One region of the Rhizobium sp. 05L429 genome, then DNA from elsewhere that is predicted to be linked to it. Evidence: predicted binding sites of a transcription regulator. Region 1 holds the regulator's gene; the other holds the start of a gene.
The links. Region 1 encodes LexA, which represses DNA repair genes until DNA is damaged. Its sites were predicted from a motif close to TGTTCNNNNTGTGTTCNG; they were not measured.

Region 1 (11,488 bases):
TACCGGCGCCTTTGCCGCTTCGCTTGTCACCGACGAGAGACGGGCGATCTCGGATGACACGACGGACGCGCTGCGGCAGTCCGGCCTTGCCCATATCGTCGCGATCTCCGGTCTCAATATGGCGCTTTCCGCCGGCATCTTTTTTGTCGGCCTGCGCGTCGTCCTTAGCCTTTTTCCCGGCATTGCCCAGGCGTGGCCGACCAAGAAAATCGCGGCGGCCGGTGCGCTCGCGGCGGTGACGGCCTACTATCTGATCTCCGGCTTTGCCGTCTCCGCCGAACGTGCCTTCATCATGATGGCCATCATGCTGGTTGCCGTCTTCTTTGACCGGCCATCGATCAGCCTCAGAAACGTGGCGCTATCCGCTCTTGTGATCCTTGCGATCTCGCCATCGGAGGTGCTGGGGCCGAGCTTCCAGATGTCCTTTGCCGCAACACTTGCCCTGGTCGCCGGCTACGATCTCTGGAAAGGCCGGCCGATGTGGGAGAATGTCTTTGCCAACCTGCCGGTCATGAAGCCCCTCTTCGTGGTCGGCGGTTTCTTTGGTGGCATTTTCCTGACGTCGCTGATTGGCGGCTTCTCTACCGCGCTGTTTTCGATCGAGCATTTCCACCGGCTGACAGCCTATGGCCTGCCGGCAAATCTCGCGGCCATGCCGGTGATTTCCTTCATCGTCATGCCGGCTGGGATGCTGGCGATGCTGCTGATGCCCTTTGGCCTGGACGGCTGGGCATGGCATGTGGCAGGCTTCGGGCTGGATCTGGTGATTACAATCGCAAAGACGGTATCGAGCTGGGGTGGCAATATCGATGTGGGCCGTTTGCCGGGTTGGTACTTCCCGACGGCTGTTTTCGGTTTTCTGCTGCTGACCCTCCTCAGAACTCGACTGCGGCATATCGGAACGGCAATCGTCGCTCTCTCCACGCTTGCTGTCGCGGCGCTGCCATCAGAGGCAATGCCCGACATCGCCATTGCCGAAGACGGTAGCCTCGTTGCTGTTGTCGATGGAGAGGCGATAGCTTCGAACCGCGAAAAGCCACCCGCCTTCATCTTCGAACAATGGCAGCGGGCGCTTGCCATCGAAGAGCACAGGAAGCCAGTCATGCTGGAAGCTGCCAACAGGCCCACTGCGCCCGAAGGCAAAAGACTGCAGCTCTCGCGGGATCAACAGAATGAAGCCAGAGAATCGATAAGACGTGTCGCGATCGGTTCGCCGTCACGGTTCTCGTGCCTGAAAGGTGCCTGGTGCGCCATCATGCTCGGCAATGGAAAGAAACTGACGGTTATCGACAATGCAGCCTATCTGGGCCCTGCCTGCGATACGGCCGATATCGTCGTCACCCCTGTCCGTCTGCGTCTTGACGGCTGCCGATCCGGAGCTCTGCTCTTTACCGGCGAAACATTGCGCAAGACAGGCTCGATCGAGCTTCGTTTCACAGATGGCGGAGTTGCGGTTGCCGCTACATTCGACGCATTACCACGGCCCTGGATGCGCCACCGTGCCTATGACTGGCGTAGCGACACATTCGCTGATGTTMACCGGTCACCGGTCAGTGATAGCGACGAATGAGGCCGACGAGCTTGCCCTGGACCTTGACGCGATCCGGCGGGAAAATGCGGGTCTCGTAAGCGGGGTTTGCGGCTTCGAGCGCAATCGATGCGCCCTTGCGGCGGAAGCGCTTGAGCGTCGCTTCCTCTTCATCGACGAGTGCGACGACGATGTCACCCGGATTGGCCGTGCTACCGTTGCGGATGATGACGGTATCGCCATCGAAGATGCCGGCTTCGATCATCGAGTCGCCACGAACTTCGAGCGCATAATGTTCGCCGGAGCCAAGCATATCGGCGGGAACGGTGATGTCATGGGTGTTGTTCTGGATTGCCGAAATCGGCACGCCGGCAGCGATGCGCCCCATGACCGGCACGGAAACCGAATTGCCGTTGTCGGCCGCAGGTGCTGACTTTGCCGCGGCGGGAGGCGCAACAGGTTGCGGCTTGCCGAGGCTGCCTTCGATGACGCTTGGTGAAAAGCCGCGCCTTGGCTGTAGGCTCGAGCTGTAGGCTTCCGGCAGCTTGATGACTTCGAGCGCACGCGCCCGGTTCGGAAGCCGGCGAATGAAGCCGCGTTCTTCGAGCGCCGTGATCAGCCGATGAATGCCGGATTTCGAGGCCAGATCCAGGGCGTCCTTCATCTCGTCGAAAGATGGCGGAACGCCGGATTCCTTCATCCTTTCATGAATGAAAAGAAGAAGTTCCTGTTGTTTGCGCGTGAGCATCGGCGTGTGACCCCAGTATTGAAACAAATCCAGAACGGACACTATATGTTCCATATGTGTTCCGCAAGTGGCTAAATTTTCGTAAAATTTCTCCCCATTGTGTTGAGAATTTTATTTTTGTCGGCGCCCGGCCCGTCCGGCCTTGCTTCGTAAGGCTTGTTGAAGCACATCTCCTTGTGATTGCTGGAGAGTAGCTGATGACCCAAGACACGCTTGCGATCGATCATCTCGTTTTGCCGGTTACCGATATCGCCCTTGCACGCGAGAGGTTAGGCAAGCTGGGCTTCACCGTCGCTCCGGACGCGCGCCATCCCTTCGGTACGGAAAATGCCTGCGTTTTCTTCGCCGACAGGAGCTATCTCGAGCCGCTCGGCGTCGCCAGTGTCGAGGAGAGCGACAGGACGGCGCGTGATGGCAATGTCTTCACAGCCCGCGATCAGGCCTTTCGTTTTCGCTGCGGCAGCGAGGGCCTGTCTGCTATCGCCTTCAGTGCCGCGGATGCAAAGCATGAACATGCTCGATTCGTTAAAGGCGGCATTAGCGCTGGTTCTGTGTTGCAGTTCGAACGTCCCGTGAAAATGCCGGATGGCACGGAGAGCATTGCCGGCTTCCGGCTCGCCTTCGCCGGTGACCTCCGMGCACCGGATTTCTTTCTCTTCGCCGTCGAGCGCGTCAATCCGCTCCCTGCTGACCGCAGCGCGCTCGAAGCTCACGTCAACGGCGTAACCGGAATTGCCGAGATAGTTCTAGCCGCGCCCGAGCCTTCGGCCTTCGGCGAATTCGTCCGTGGCGTGGCAAGAGCCGACGCCGCAGATGAGACCGGTTTTGGGGTGAGAGTTGCTCTGGCAAACACAAAAATCAGTCTGATGAACCCGGCGGGTCTGGAGGCCTATTTCGATCTGGCGACGCCGGACACCGATCGCGGCCTGCGTGGGCGGGCGATCCTTTTCCATGCGGGCGATCTTGCCGTGACAGAAGCGCATTTGGCTGCTAACGGGGTGACCTATACACGCAAGGGCAACCGTATTCTGGTGAAGCCCGCGCCCGGCCAGGGCGTGCTCTTCGCCTTCGAGGAAACATCATGAGCTCCAATACCAATTCCCAGGTGACGGTCGGCGAGGGCGCCGGTAAGGTCACCTTCTCCAATACCGGCCGCTTGTCGCTGATCGCCGGCGCCTGCGAAATGGAAAGCCGCGACCATGCGTTCATGGTGGCCGGCACATTGAAGGAACTGTGCGCCAAGCTCGGCATAGGGCTTGTCTACAAGACGTCTTTCGACAAGGCCAATCGCTCTTCGTTGTCGAGCAAACGCGGTGTCGGCCTTGAGAAGGGGCTGGAAGTATTCGCTGATCTCAAGAAGGAACTCGGCATTCCGGTTCTCACCGACATTCACAGCGAAGAACAATGCGCCGAAGTAGCGAAGGTCGTTGATATCCTGCAGATACCGGCCTTCCTGTCTCGCCAGACTGATCTTCTGGTGGCTGCTGCCAAGACGGGCCGCGTCATCAACGTCAAGAAGGGCCAGTTCCTGGCGCCTTGGGACATGAAGAATGTGCTCGGCAAGCTGAATCAGAGTGGCAATCCGAACATTCTGCTGTGCGAGCGCGGCGCTTCCTTCGGCTACAACACGCTGGTCTCCGACATGCGCTCCCTGCCGATCATGGCAGCCACCGGTGCGCCAGTTATCTTCGACGCCACTCATTCGGTCCAGCAGCCGGGTGGGCAGGGGGAAACGTCCGGCGGAGAACGGCAATTCGTGGAGACGCTCGCGCGCGCTGCCGTGGCGGTCGGTGTTGCCGGGGTCTTTATCGAGACCCATCAGGACCCGGATAACGCGCCCTGCGACGGCCCGAACATGGTCTATCTCAAGGATATGCCGCGGCTTCTGGAAAAGCTGCTGGCTTTCGACGCGATCGCTAAAGGCTGACAGTCAAAAGCCTGACATGATCGTAATATAGCGACGAGTGGAACTGCATGCCGAAGGGTGCCGCAAACTGCCATTGTAATTTGCGCACCTTCGATTAAGACGGTTTCAAACGATTTATCCACCCACCGAGCAGGAAAAAACCATGACTGCAATTACCGATATCATAGCCCGCGAGATTCTCGATAGCCGTGGTAACCCCACCGTCGAAGTCGATGTCTATCTCGAAGACGGCAGCATGGGCCGTGCGGCTGTTCCCTCGGGCGCTTCGACTGGCGCGCATGAAGCTGTCGAACTACGCGACGGCGGCAAGCGCTATCTCGGCAAGGGTGTCGAAAAGGCCGTCGAAGCCGCCAATACCGAGATCTTCGACGCGATCGGCGGCATCGATGCTGAAAACCAGATTCAGATCGACAAGATCATGATCGAGCTCGACGGTACGCCGAACAAGTCACGCCTCGGCGCCAACGCCATCCTCGGCGTTTCGCTTGCTGTCGCCAAGGCCGCCGCGGAGGCTTCCGGCCTGCCGCTCTACCGTTATGTCGGTGGTGCTTCGGCAAGCCTTCTGCCGGTTCCGATGATGAACATCATCAACGGCGGCGCTCATGCCGACAACCCGATCGACTTCCAGGAATTCATGATCCTGCCGGTTGGCGCAGATTCGATCCGTGAAGCCGTCCGCATGGGCTCGGAAGTCTTCCATACGCTGCGCAAGGAACTCGCTGCCCAGGGGCACAACACCAATGTCGGCGACGAAGGTGGTTTTGCACCGGGCCTGAAGAGCGCTCCGGAAGCCCTCGACTTCATCATGAAGTCGGTTGAGAAAGCCGGCTACAAGCCGGGTGAGGACATCTATCTCGGCCTCGATTGCGCCTCGACGGAGTTCTTCAAGGACGGCAAGTATGTAATGGAAGGCGAAGGCCGCACGCTCGAACCGGGCGCAATGGCCGAATACCTCGCCGAACTCGTCGGCAAGTACCCGATCATTTCCGTCGAAGACGGCATGGCAGAAGACGATTGGGAAGGCTGGAAGACGCTGACCGATCTTGTCGGCAAGAAGTGCCAGCTTGTCGGCGATGACCTGTTCGTCACCAACTCGGCTCGTCTGCGTGACGGTATCCGCATGGGCGTTGCCAACTCGATCCTCGTCAAGGTCAACCAGATCGGCTCCCTGACGGAAACGCTCGACGCCGTCAACACCGCGCACAAGGCAGCCTACACCGCCGTCATGTCGCATCGCTCGGGCGAGACGGAAGACTCCACGATCGCCGATCTCGCAGTTGCCACCAACTGCGGCCAGATCAAGACCGGCTCTCTGTCGCGCTCGGATCGTCTTGCCAAGTACAATCAGCTTATCCGCATTGAAGAAGGCCTTGGCCCTCAGGCTGAGTATGCCGGCCGTTCCATCATTCGCGGCTAATACGATCTTATGAATCAGGCATTTGGAACCCGCGCCTTGGCGCGGGTTTTTTGTTGCGTCAAGTCTGAGTCAATGAACGGTTAATCTCTGCGCGGTAAATTGAAGGGATTGGTAATGCGTTACAGAGCATGCGTGTATGTGGACAAAGCATCATAAGAAGAGAAAGACCGGTCGCTTCGTCATTCCGGCCATGGCGGTCGCGTTCCTCTCCTATTTCGGCTATCATTGCATCCATGGTGATTATGGTCTGCGTGCGACGGAGGCGTTCGAGCGCCAACGTATCGCGCGCGAGAAGGAATTGGTTGTGCTGAAGACCAGGCGCGAGCATCTCGAAGCGCAGGTTGCACTTCTTAGCGACGGCTCGCTGGACAAGGATATGCTCGACGAAAAGGCGCGGTATCAGCTCAATATGTCGCGCGCAGACGAGATTGTAATTTACAATCACTACCGCAATTAACCGAATTTAGGTTAATCCAGAATTCTCGTTCTTTATCAATAATTTACCTGCGAATATGAGCCATGCAATTATGGCATTGCTGTGGTCATTTTTCTTCCCTATGGTACGCGCCACCTGAGAACCGATAAACCCATAGGGAGGGTTGAATGGCGTTGCGCAAAACCGCGACCGTTTCCAGCCGCAAAAACAGTGCGAAATCCGCAGGCAAGATATCGAACGGCGGTCCTATCGCCGATTTCGATCGGGACGAGGAGCTCAAGGCATATCGCGAGATGCTGCTTATCCGTCGTTTCGAGGAAAAAGCGGGCCAGCTTTACGGCATGGGCTTCATTGGTGGTTTCTGTCACCTTTACATCGGCCAGGAAGCTGTCGTCGTCGGCATGCAGATGGCCCAGAAGGAAGGTGATCAGGTTATCACCGCCTATCGCGACCACGGCCATATGCTGGCTACCGGCATGGAAGCGCGCGGCGTCATGGCTGAACTGACCGGGCGTCGCAACGGCTATTCCCACGGGAAGGGCGGTTCCATGCATATGTTCTCCAAGGAGAAGCATTTCTACGGCGGCCATGGCATCGTCGGTGCCCAGGTTTCGCTTGGAACAGGCCTTGCCTTTGCAAACCGCTACCGTGGCAATGACAGCGTATCCATCGCCTATTTCGGTGATGGCGCGGCCAACCAGGGCCAGGTTTACGAGAGCTTCAACATGGCTGCTCTCTGGAAGCTGCCGATCATCTATATCGTCGAGAACAACCGTTACGCCATGGGCACCTCGACGGCGCGCGCTACCGCGCAGTCGAACTATTCGCTGCGCGGTTCCGGCTTCGGCATCCCCGGCATCCAGGTCGACGGCATGGATGTTCGTGCCGTCAAGGCTGCTGCCGATGAGGCGCTCGAACATTGCCGCTCCGGCAAGGGCCCGATCATCCTGGAAATGCTGACATATCGCTATCGCGGCCACTCCATGTCGGACCCGGCGAAGTACCGCACCAAGGAAGAAGTGCAGAAGATGCGCTCCGAGCAGGACCCCATCGAGCAGGTCCGTCTGCGTGTCATGGAAAAGGGCTGGGCGACTGAAGACGATCTGAAAGCGATCGACAAGGAAGTCCGCGATATCGTCGCCGATAGCGCCGATTTCGCCCAGGCTGATCCGGAGCCGGATGCGTCCGAGCTCTACACCGACATTCTGCTCTAATCGGGGAGGGAACCCATGCCTATAGATATTCTCATGCCCGCCCTCTCTCCGACGATGGAAGAAGGCACGCTGTCCAAGTGGCTCAAGAACGAAGGTGACAAGGTCACTTCCGGTGACGTAATTGCCGAAATCGAAACCGACAAGGCGACGATGGAAGTCGAAGCCGTCGACGAAGGCGTCATCGGCAAGCTGCTGGTTCCGGCCGGCACCGAAAACGTCAAGGTAAACGCCAAGATCGCCATCCTTCTGCAGGACGGCGAATCGGCCGACGCGATTTCCGCTGCTCCCGCCGCCGTTCAGCAGGCTCCGGCCGCTGCTCCGCAGGTTGCACAGGAAGAGAAGCCGACGAACAGTGCTTCTGCTGCCGCTCCCGTCCCAGCCGAGCCCAAGGCTTTCGTGCCGAACGACCCGGAAATCCCGGCTGGCACCGAAATGGTGTCGATGACGGTGCGCGAAGCGCTCCGCGACGCCATGGCCGAAGAAATGCGCGCCGATGAAAACGTCTTCGTCATGGGCGAAGAAGTTGCCGAATACCAGGGCGCCTACAAGGTCACTCAGGGTCTTCTGCAGGAATTCGGCGCACGCCGCGTCATCGACACACCGATTACCGAACACGGCTTTGCCGGTGTCGGCGTCGGTGCCGCCATGTCAGGCCTGAAGCCTATCGTCGAGTTCATGACCTTCAACTTCGCCATGCAGGCGATCGACCAGATAATCAACTCCGCTGCCAAGACGCTTTATATGTCCGGCGGACAGATGGGCGCTCCGATCGTCTTCCGTGGCCCGAACGGCGCCGCCGCCCGCGTCGGCGCCCAGCACAGCCAGGATTATGCGGCCTGGTACAGCGCGATCCCGGGCCTCAAGGTCGTCATGCCTTACACTGCATCCGACGCCAAGGGTCTGCTGAAGGCCGCTATCCGCGATCCGAACCCGGTCGTCTTCCTCGAAAACGAAATTCTCTACGGCCAGCACTTCGAAGTGCCGAAGCTCGATAATTTCGTTCTGCCGATCGGCAAGGCTCGCATCCACCGTCCGGGCAAGGATGTAACCGTCGTCTCCTTCGGTATCGGCATGACCTATGCCACGAAGGCTGTCGCGGAACTTGAAAAGATCGGCATCGACGTCGAACTGATCGACCTGCGTACGCTTCGTCCGATGGATCTTCCGACGGTCATCGAATCCGTCAAGAAGACCGGCCGCCTGGTCACCGTCGAAGAAGGCTATCCGCAGAACTCCGTCGGCACGGAAATCGCCACCCGCGTCATGCAGCAGGCCTTCGATTACCTCGATGCGCCGATCCTGACGATCGCCGGCAAGGACGTTCCGATGCCTTACGCTGCCAACCTTGAGAAGCTCGCGCTTCCGAATGTCGGCGAAGTGGTCGATGCGGTGAAAGCCGTTTGCTACAAATAAGGGGAGGGCCTTTCGATGCCGATCAATATCACGATGCCTGCCCTCTCTCCGACTATGGAAGAAGGCAATCTTGCCAAGTGGCTGGTCAAGGAAGGCGATAAGGTCAAGTCCGGCGATGTGATCGCCGAGATCGAAACCGACAAGGCGACGATGGAAGTCGAAGCTGTCGACGAAGGCACGGTTGCCAAGATCGTCGTTGCGGCCGGTACCGAAGGCGTGAAGGTCAATGCCCTGATCGCCGTTCTGGCCGGCGAGGGCGAGGATGTCGCCGCTGCCGCAAGCGGCGCTGGCTCCGCCGCCCCGGCTCCGAAGGCTGAAGCTACCCCGGCACAAGCCGAGGCGCCGAAGGCTGCTCCCGCGCCCGCACAGGCGGCTCCCGCCTCGGCACCGGCTGCGGTCTCCTCTGGCGGCGCGCGTGCCTTCTCTTCGCCGCTTGCTCGTCGTCTGGCCAAGGAAGCCGGTATCGATATTTCCGCCGTTGCCGGCACTGGTCCGCATGGCCGCGTCGTCAAGAGCGATATCGAAGCTGCCGCTGCCGGCGGTGCTGCCAAGGCCGCTCCGGCCGCTGCTGCCCCGCAGGCTGCTGCACCGGCTCCCGCCGCTGCCGCTCCGAAAGGCGCTTCGGACGAGGCCGTGCTCAAGCTCTTCGAGCAGGGTTCCTACGAGCTTGTGCCGCATGACGGCATGCGCAAGACGATCGCCCGTCGCCTCGTCGAATCCAAGCAGACCGTTCCGCATTTCTACGTTTCGGTCGATTGCGAACTCGATGCGCTGATGGCGCTGCGCGCCCAGTTGAACGACGCCGCACCCCGCAAGGACAGCGCTCCGGCTTACAAGCTGTCAGTCAACGACATGGTCATCAAGGCCCTGGCTCTGGCGCTTCGCGATGTTCCGGATGCCAACGTCTCCTGGACTGAGAGTGCCATGGTCAAGCACAAACATGCCGATGTCGGCGTGGCTGTCTCGATCCCCGGCGGCCTGATCACGCCGATCGTCCGCAAGGCCGAGGAGAAGACGCTGTCGACCATCTCCAACGAGATGCGTGATCTCGGCAAGCGTGCGAAGGATCGCAAGCTGAAGCCCGAGGAATATCAGGGCGGCACGACCTCGGTCTCGAACATGGGCATGATGGGCGTGAAGAATTTCGCAGCCGTCATCAACCCACCGCATGCGACGATCCTCGCAGTCGGCGCGGGCGAGCAGCGTGTCATCGTCAAAAATGGTGAGATGGCGATTGCGACGGTCATGACCGTGACGCTCTCGACCGACCATCGCTGCGTCGATGGCGCTCTCGGCGCCGCGCTGCTGCAGGCCTTCAAGGGCTACATCGAAAATCCGATGGGCATGCTGGTCTGAGCAGACGCGGGAGGCGGACATGACGAAGACTGTTCTTTGCTATGGTGACTCGCTTACCTGGGGCTATGACGCCGACACGATCGGCCGTCATGCCTATGAGAACCGCTGGCCGAGCGTGCTTCAGGCAACGCTCGGAAGCGGAGCTCGCGTCATTGCGGAAGGCCTGAACGGCCGCACTACCGCCTTCGACGACCATCTTGCCGATTGCGATCGCAACGGCGCACGCATTCTGCCGACCGTCCTGCAGACACATGCGCCGCTCGATCTTGTCATCCTGCTGCTCGGCACCAACGACATGAAGCCGGTGGTTGCCGGCTCGGCCTTTGCAGCATGCCAGGGCATCGGTCGTCTGGTGCGGCTGATCCGCAGTCATGCCTGGCCCTTTGAATTCGACGGGCCAGAGATCCTGATCGTGGCGCCGCCGGCGATCTGCGCGACGGGCAATGTGCCCTTCGCCGCCTCGTTCCCTGGAGGCATCGAGGAATCGGCGAAGCTTCCGACGCTTTTCCGGGACCTTGCCGATGAACTCGGCTGCGGCTTCTTCGACGGCAATTCCGTCGCCAGGACCACGCCGATCGACGGCATTCACCTCGATGCGGAGAATACCCGCGCGCTCGGTCGAGGTCTGGAGCCTATCGTGCGGATGATGCTGGGTCTCTGACGATGGCCGCCTTTCTCGCCCTCCGGGAAGCCTCCCGTCGGGATGCTTCGGAGCTGGCGATCCTGGCGGATATCGCCTCGCATGGCTTCGCCTCGTGGCTCTGGTTTGCCGATGTCGCCAGCGGCATGAGCGATACGCCGCTGGAGCGGGGCCGGTTGAAGATGAGCGACGAGGCGCTCGGCGGCTGGAAGAACGCCGTCATCGGCGAGGCCTATGACGAGATCGCCGGAATGGCGATCGGCTATGAAGTGGATGAAGGCATACGCGATCTCGAAGCACGACATCCGGCCATAGAGCCGATGCTGGCGATGCAGAGATCGGTGATCGGACACTGGTTCATTGGCAGTCTCGCGGTCTATCGCCATATGCGCGGTATCGGCATCGGCAAGAGGCTGCTGGAAGATCAGCTCGCAAGGGCAGCTGGGCTACCGGCCAGCCTGATCACAGCTGATAATAACGAAGCGGCTCTGTCGCTTTACGGAAGAAATGGGTTTTCCGAAGCGGCGCGCATGAATGCCGTGCCGCTCTTCGACAACAGCAAGAAGCACGCATGGGTTCTCATGACCCGCGCGGGAGCGTAACAAAGGCAGGAAAGCAATGGCTCAATCCTACGACGTCATCGTCATCGGTTCCGGTCCCGGCGGTTATATCGCCGCCATCCGCGCCGCGCAGCTCGGCCTCAAGGTCGCTTGCGTCGAGCGCGAGCATCTCGCCGGCATCTGCTCCAATTGGGGCTGCATTCCGACCAAGGCGCTGCTGCGCTCGGCTGACGTCCTGCATACCGCCCA
Region 2 (4,048 bases), on a different contig from region 1:
GGCGATGTAGCCGACCTGCTCGAAGCTTGGCTGGATGATCAGCATGGCGCCGAGGAAGCCCACGGCGCAGGCGCTGTAGCGCCGCCAGCCGATGGTCTCTTTCAGAAAGATGCTGCTGAGGATCGTCAGGATGATCGGCTCGACGAAGAAGATGGCGATCGCATCGGCAACCGCCATGACCTTCAGCGTTGTGACGAAGCTGATCATCGAGATGGTGACCATCGCGCCGCGGATCGCATGATACCAGCTCTGCTTCAGCGAGACCTGGATCTTGGCACCGCGCAGAAATATGAAAGGCAGCATGGTGAGCGACTGGATGACGAAACGGAAGGCGGCAACCTCCGTCGAGGAGATCGTTGTCGTCGCCAGCTTCGAGAAGATATCGATCAGCGGCGAGATCAGCACCGAGAGCAGCATGAAAAGCAAACCGAGCGTCACCTCGGATGAGGCGGGATGGCGGGTGGAACTCAGGCTCGTCATCTCAGGTCCTTTCGCTCGGGACCGTGCGGATTGCCTCGTCGCACCAACCGGCGAAATCCGCAATTGCCGTTTCCGCGCCGATCTCGTTCAGCGTTTCATGCCGCATGTCCTGATATATCTCAGTGCTGATACGGGAAAAGCCTTGGCTTTTCAAATGCTTTGACAACCAGAGTACGGCTTTTCCATTGTTGGTCGCCGGGTCATTACCGCCGCCGACAAGATGGATCGGCAGGTCCTTCGGCAGCTTCCCGAGCTGCCGGTCTTCTATGCCGCGGAAAGTGAGGGCGAAGACGTCCAGCCAAAGCGATACGGAGGCATCGAAGCCGCAAAGCGGATCGGCAATATAGGCGTCGACCTCGGCAGGATCGCGCGACAGCCAGTCGAATTCCGTGCGGTGATCGGGAATGGATTTGCCCCAGGCGGCAAATGTCAGCCTCGGCAGCATGTCGCTCGGCACGTCGGAGCCTTTCAATGCGCGCTCGGCAAGCAGGATCGCTTGCGCGGTGCGGCCGGAAAGACCGACGGCGAAATTCGAATTCCAGATAGCAAGGGCGGCGAAACGGCCGGGAAGAGCGGCGGCAGCGTTCAGCGCGATCAGGCCACCCATCGAATGACCGAACAGGATGACCGGCAGGCCGGGATGGCGGTTCGTGGCAAAGCCGTGGATGGCGGCGATGTCGTCGACGACGTGTTCGATGCCGCCCCGTCTTGCGAAACGGCCGAGCGGTCCATCGGGTGCGGTGGTCTCGCCATGGCCGCGATGGTCATGCGCGTAGACGTGATAGCCTCTTGCGGCCATGGCCTCGGCAAAGCGCCGGTAGCGGCGCGAGTGTTCGGCAAGCCCGTGAGAAATCATCAGGATAGCCCGCGCTTGTCCCTCCGCTGGCTGATGATGATAGGCAAGCGAAGCCCKGGCATTCTGAAGCCGCAATGTCTCGGAAAACATGCATTCCTCCCGCGCTCAAAAGACCAGATATCAAGGCAAATGCAATATTGCGGTTTGGCTCATACATGAGAAAGCATGGTTTTCGTTGCGATTCAGGGTTGCGCAAACTCCGTCTTCATGCTTTTTTGTTCCTGTATTGTTCTTTGTCGGGGCTATCAATGGGCAAGTTTTTCCTTTCAATTTCCATCCTGTTTCTTTCGTTATCGTCAGTCGGTTCCGCATCCGCGCAGGAAAGCGGGCGCACGCGCTTCATCCTGGCGGCAAGCTGGCAGCCGGCTTTCTGCCAGACCAACCAGAAGAAGGCGGAATGCGCCAACCAAAGCGGCGACCGCTACGACGCGACCAACTTTTCTCTCCACGGTCTGTGGCCAATGCGGCAGGACTATTGTGGCGTACCCACCGATCAGAAGGCTGCAGATAAGGACAGTAATTGGACGAGCCTGCCGGCCGTGAGCCTTTCGGCCGAGACGAAGGCGGCACTCGACAAGGCGATGCCCGGCACGCAGTCGGGTCTTGATCGGCATGAATGGATCAAGCACGGCACCTGCACGAAAATGAGTGCCGACGATTATTTCACCACCGCCATTCATCTGATGGGCGATCTCAATGCTTCTGCCGTGCGTGATCTCTTTGCCGCCAATGTCGGCAAGACGCTGAAGGCCGATGCAATCAAGGCGGCCTTCGACAAGAGCTTCGGCGCAGGCGCCAGCGACCGGGTGAAGATGAGCTGCCGGCGCGTCGGCAACAAACGCGTGATCAGCGAGTTGACGATCGGGCTTTCGCAGGATGCCGTTTCTGCTCAGGCAAAGGAGAAGGGTCTTGGCGGCCTCATCCAGGGGGCAGGGCAGACGTCCTTCGGCTGTGACGAAGGCCTTGTGGATGCTGCAGGCTTCTGATGGAAACATGCCGAAATCCTGACGAAACAGGGTTTCGGCGTTGCCCGCGGGCGTGGTTTCGCCTACATAGCGGCCACGATTTCAAGTTTCCGCCCGGAGCATCCCAGCATGGCACGCCAGTTCATCTATCACATGTCCGGCCTCAACAAGGCCTATGGCAACAAGAAGATCCTCGAGAATATCCATCTTTCTTTCTACCCCGACGCCAAGATCGGTATCCTCGGCCCGAACGGCGCCGGTAAGTCCACCGTGCTGCGCATCATCGCCGGTCAGGACAAGGAATATACCGGTGAAGCCTGGCTCGCCGAAGGCGCGACGGTCGGATACCTGGAACAGGAACCGAAACTCGATCCGAACAAGACAGTGTTTGAGAATGTCATGGAAGGCGTCGCCTCCAAGACGGCTGTGCTCGAGCGCTACAACGAATTGATGATGAACTATTCCGACGAGACGGCGGATGAGGGTGCAAAGCTCCAGGACATCATCGACAGCCAGAACCTCTGGGATCTGGAAAGCCAGGTCGAGATGGCAATGGAAGCCCTGCGCTGCCCGCCGCGCGACGCCGAAGTCACCAGCCTTTCGGGTGGTGAGCGCCGCCGTATCGCGCTTTGCCGCCTGCTGCTGTCGCAGCCGGATCTGCTGCTGCTCGACGAACCGACCAACCACCTGGACGCCGAGACGATCGCCTGGCTTGAAAAGCATCTGCGCGACTATCCGGGCGCCGTGATGATGATCACCCACGATCGCTACTTCCTGGACAACGTCACCGGCTGGATCCTCGAACTTGATCGCGGCCGTGGCATCCCCTACGAAGGCAACTACTCGGCTTACCTGCTCGCCAAGGCCAAGCGCATGCTGCAGGAAAACCGCGAAGAGGCAGGCCGCCAGAAGGCGATCAGCCGCGAACAGGAATGGATCGCTTCCAGCCCGAAGGCCCGTCAGGCGAAGTCCAAGGCGCGTATCAAGTCTTACGAACAGCTGGTGGAAGCCGCCGAGAAGCAGCGTCCCGGTGACGCGCAGATCATCATCCCGGTCAGCGAGCGTCTCGGCCAGGTGGTCATAGAGATGGAAGGCATCACCAAGGGCTTCGAGGGCCGCACGCTGATCAGCGATCTGTCGATCAAGCTGCCGCCGGGCGGCATCGTCGGCATTATTGGCCCGAACGGCGCCGGCAAGACGACGCTGTTCAAGATGATCACCGGCCAGGAAAAGCCGGATGCCGGATCGGTCCGCGTCGGCGAGACTGTGCATCTCGGTTATGTCGACCAGAGCCGCGACGCGCTCGACGGCAACAAGACGGTCTGGGAAGAAATCTCGGGCGGCGCCGAAATCATCAAGCTCGGCAAGTTCGACATGAACTCGCGTGCCTATTGCGGCGCCTTCAACTTCAAGGGCGGCGACCAGCAACAGAAGGTCGGCAATCTCTCGGGCGGCCAGCGCAACCGCGTTCACCTTGCCAAGATGCTGAAGGCCGGCGGCAATGTTCTGCTGCTCGACGAACCGACCAACGACCTCGATACGGAAACGCTCGGCGCTCTGGAAAGCGCGCTGGAAGCATTTGCAGGCTGCGCGATCATCATCAGCCACGATCGCATGTTCCTCGACCGTCTGGCGACGCATATCCTCGCCTTCGAAGGTGACGGCCATGTTGAATGGTTCGAAGGCAACTTCGAGGATTACGAGCAGGACAAGGTCCGTCGTCTCGGCCCCGATGCCCTCAACCCCG

Region 2: a site for LexA is predicted at 1,553-1,570, ahead of AC1DNW_RS08140 (ribonuclease T2 family protein). Genes of this name have one in related genera too.

What each region holds. Positions count from the first base shown of each region.
Region 1 is NZ_JBFTNV010000018.1:115,054-126,541, forward strand. It holds gene AC1DNW_RS19850 (ComEC/Rec2 family competence protein) at 1-1,570, shown strand, start outside; gene lexA (transcriptional repressor LexA) at 1,551-2,276, opposite strand; gene AC1DNW_RS19860 (VOC family protein) at 2,474-3,361, shown strand; gene kdsA (3-deoxy-8-phosphooctulonate synthase) at 3,358-4,203, shown strand; gene eno (phosphopyruvate hydratase) at 4,346-5,620, shown strand; gene AC1DNW_RS19875 (FtsB family cell division protein) at 5,757-6,077, shown strand; gene pdhA (pyruvate dehydrogenase (acetyl-transferring) E1 component subunit alpha) at 6,224-7,270, shown strand; gene AC1DNW_RS19885 (pyruvate dehydrogenase complex E1 component subunit beta) at 7,286-8,683, shown strand; gene AC1DNW_RS19890 (pyruvate dehydrogenase complex dihydrolipoamide acetyltransferase) at 8,699-10,039, shown strand; gene AC1DNW_RS19895 (SGNH/GDSL hydrolase family protein) at 10,059-10,700, shown strand; gene AC1DNW_RS19900 (GNAT family N-acetyltransferase) at 10,703-11,281, shown strand; gene lpdA (dihydrolipoyl dehydrogenase) at 11,298-11,488, shown strand, end outside.
Region 2 is NZ_JBFTNV010000006.1:100,479-104,526, forward strand. It holds gene AC1DNW_RS08130 (DMT family transporter) at 1-480, opposite strand, end outside; gene AC1DNW_RS08135 (alpha/beta fold hydrolase) at 482-1,426, opposite strand; gene AC1DNW_RS08140 (ribonuclease T2 family protein) at 1,585-2,322, shown strand; gene ettA (energy-dependent translational throttle protein EttA) at 2,431-4,048, shown strand, end outside.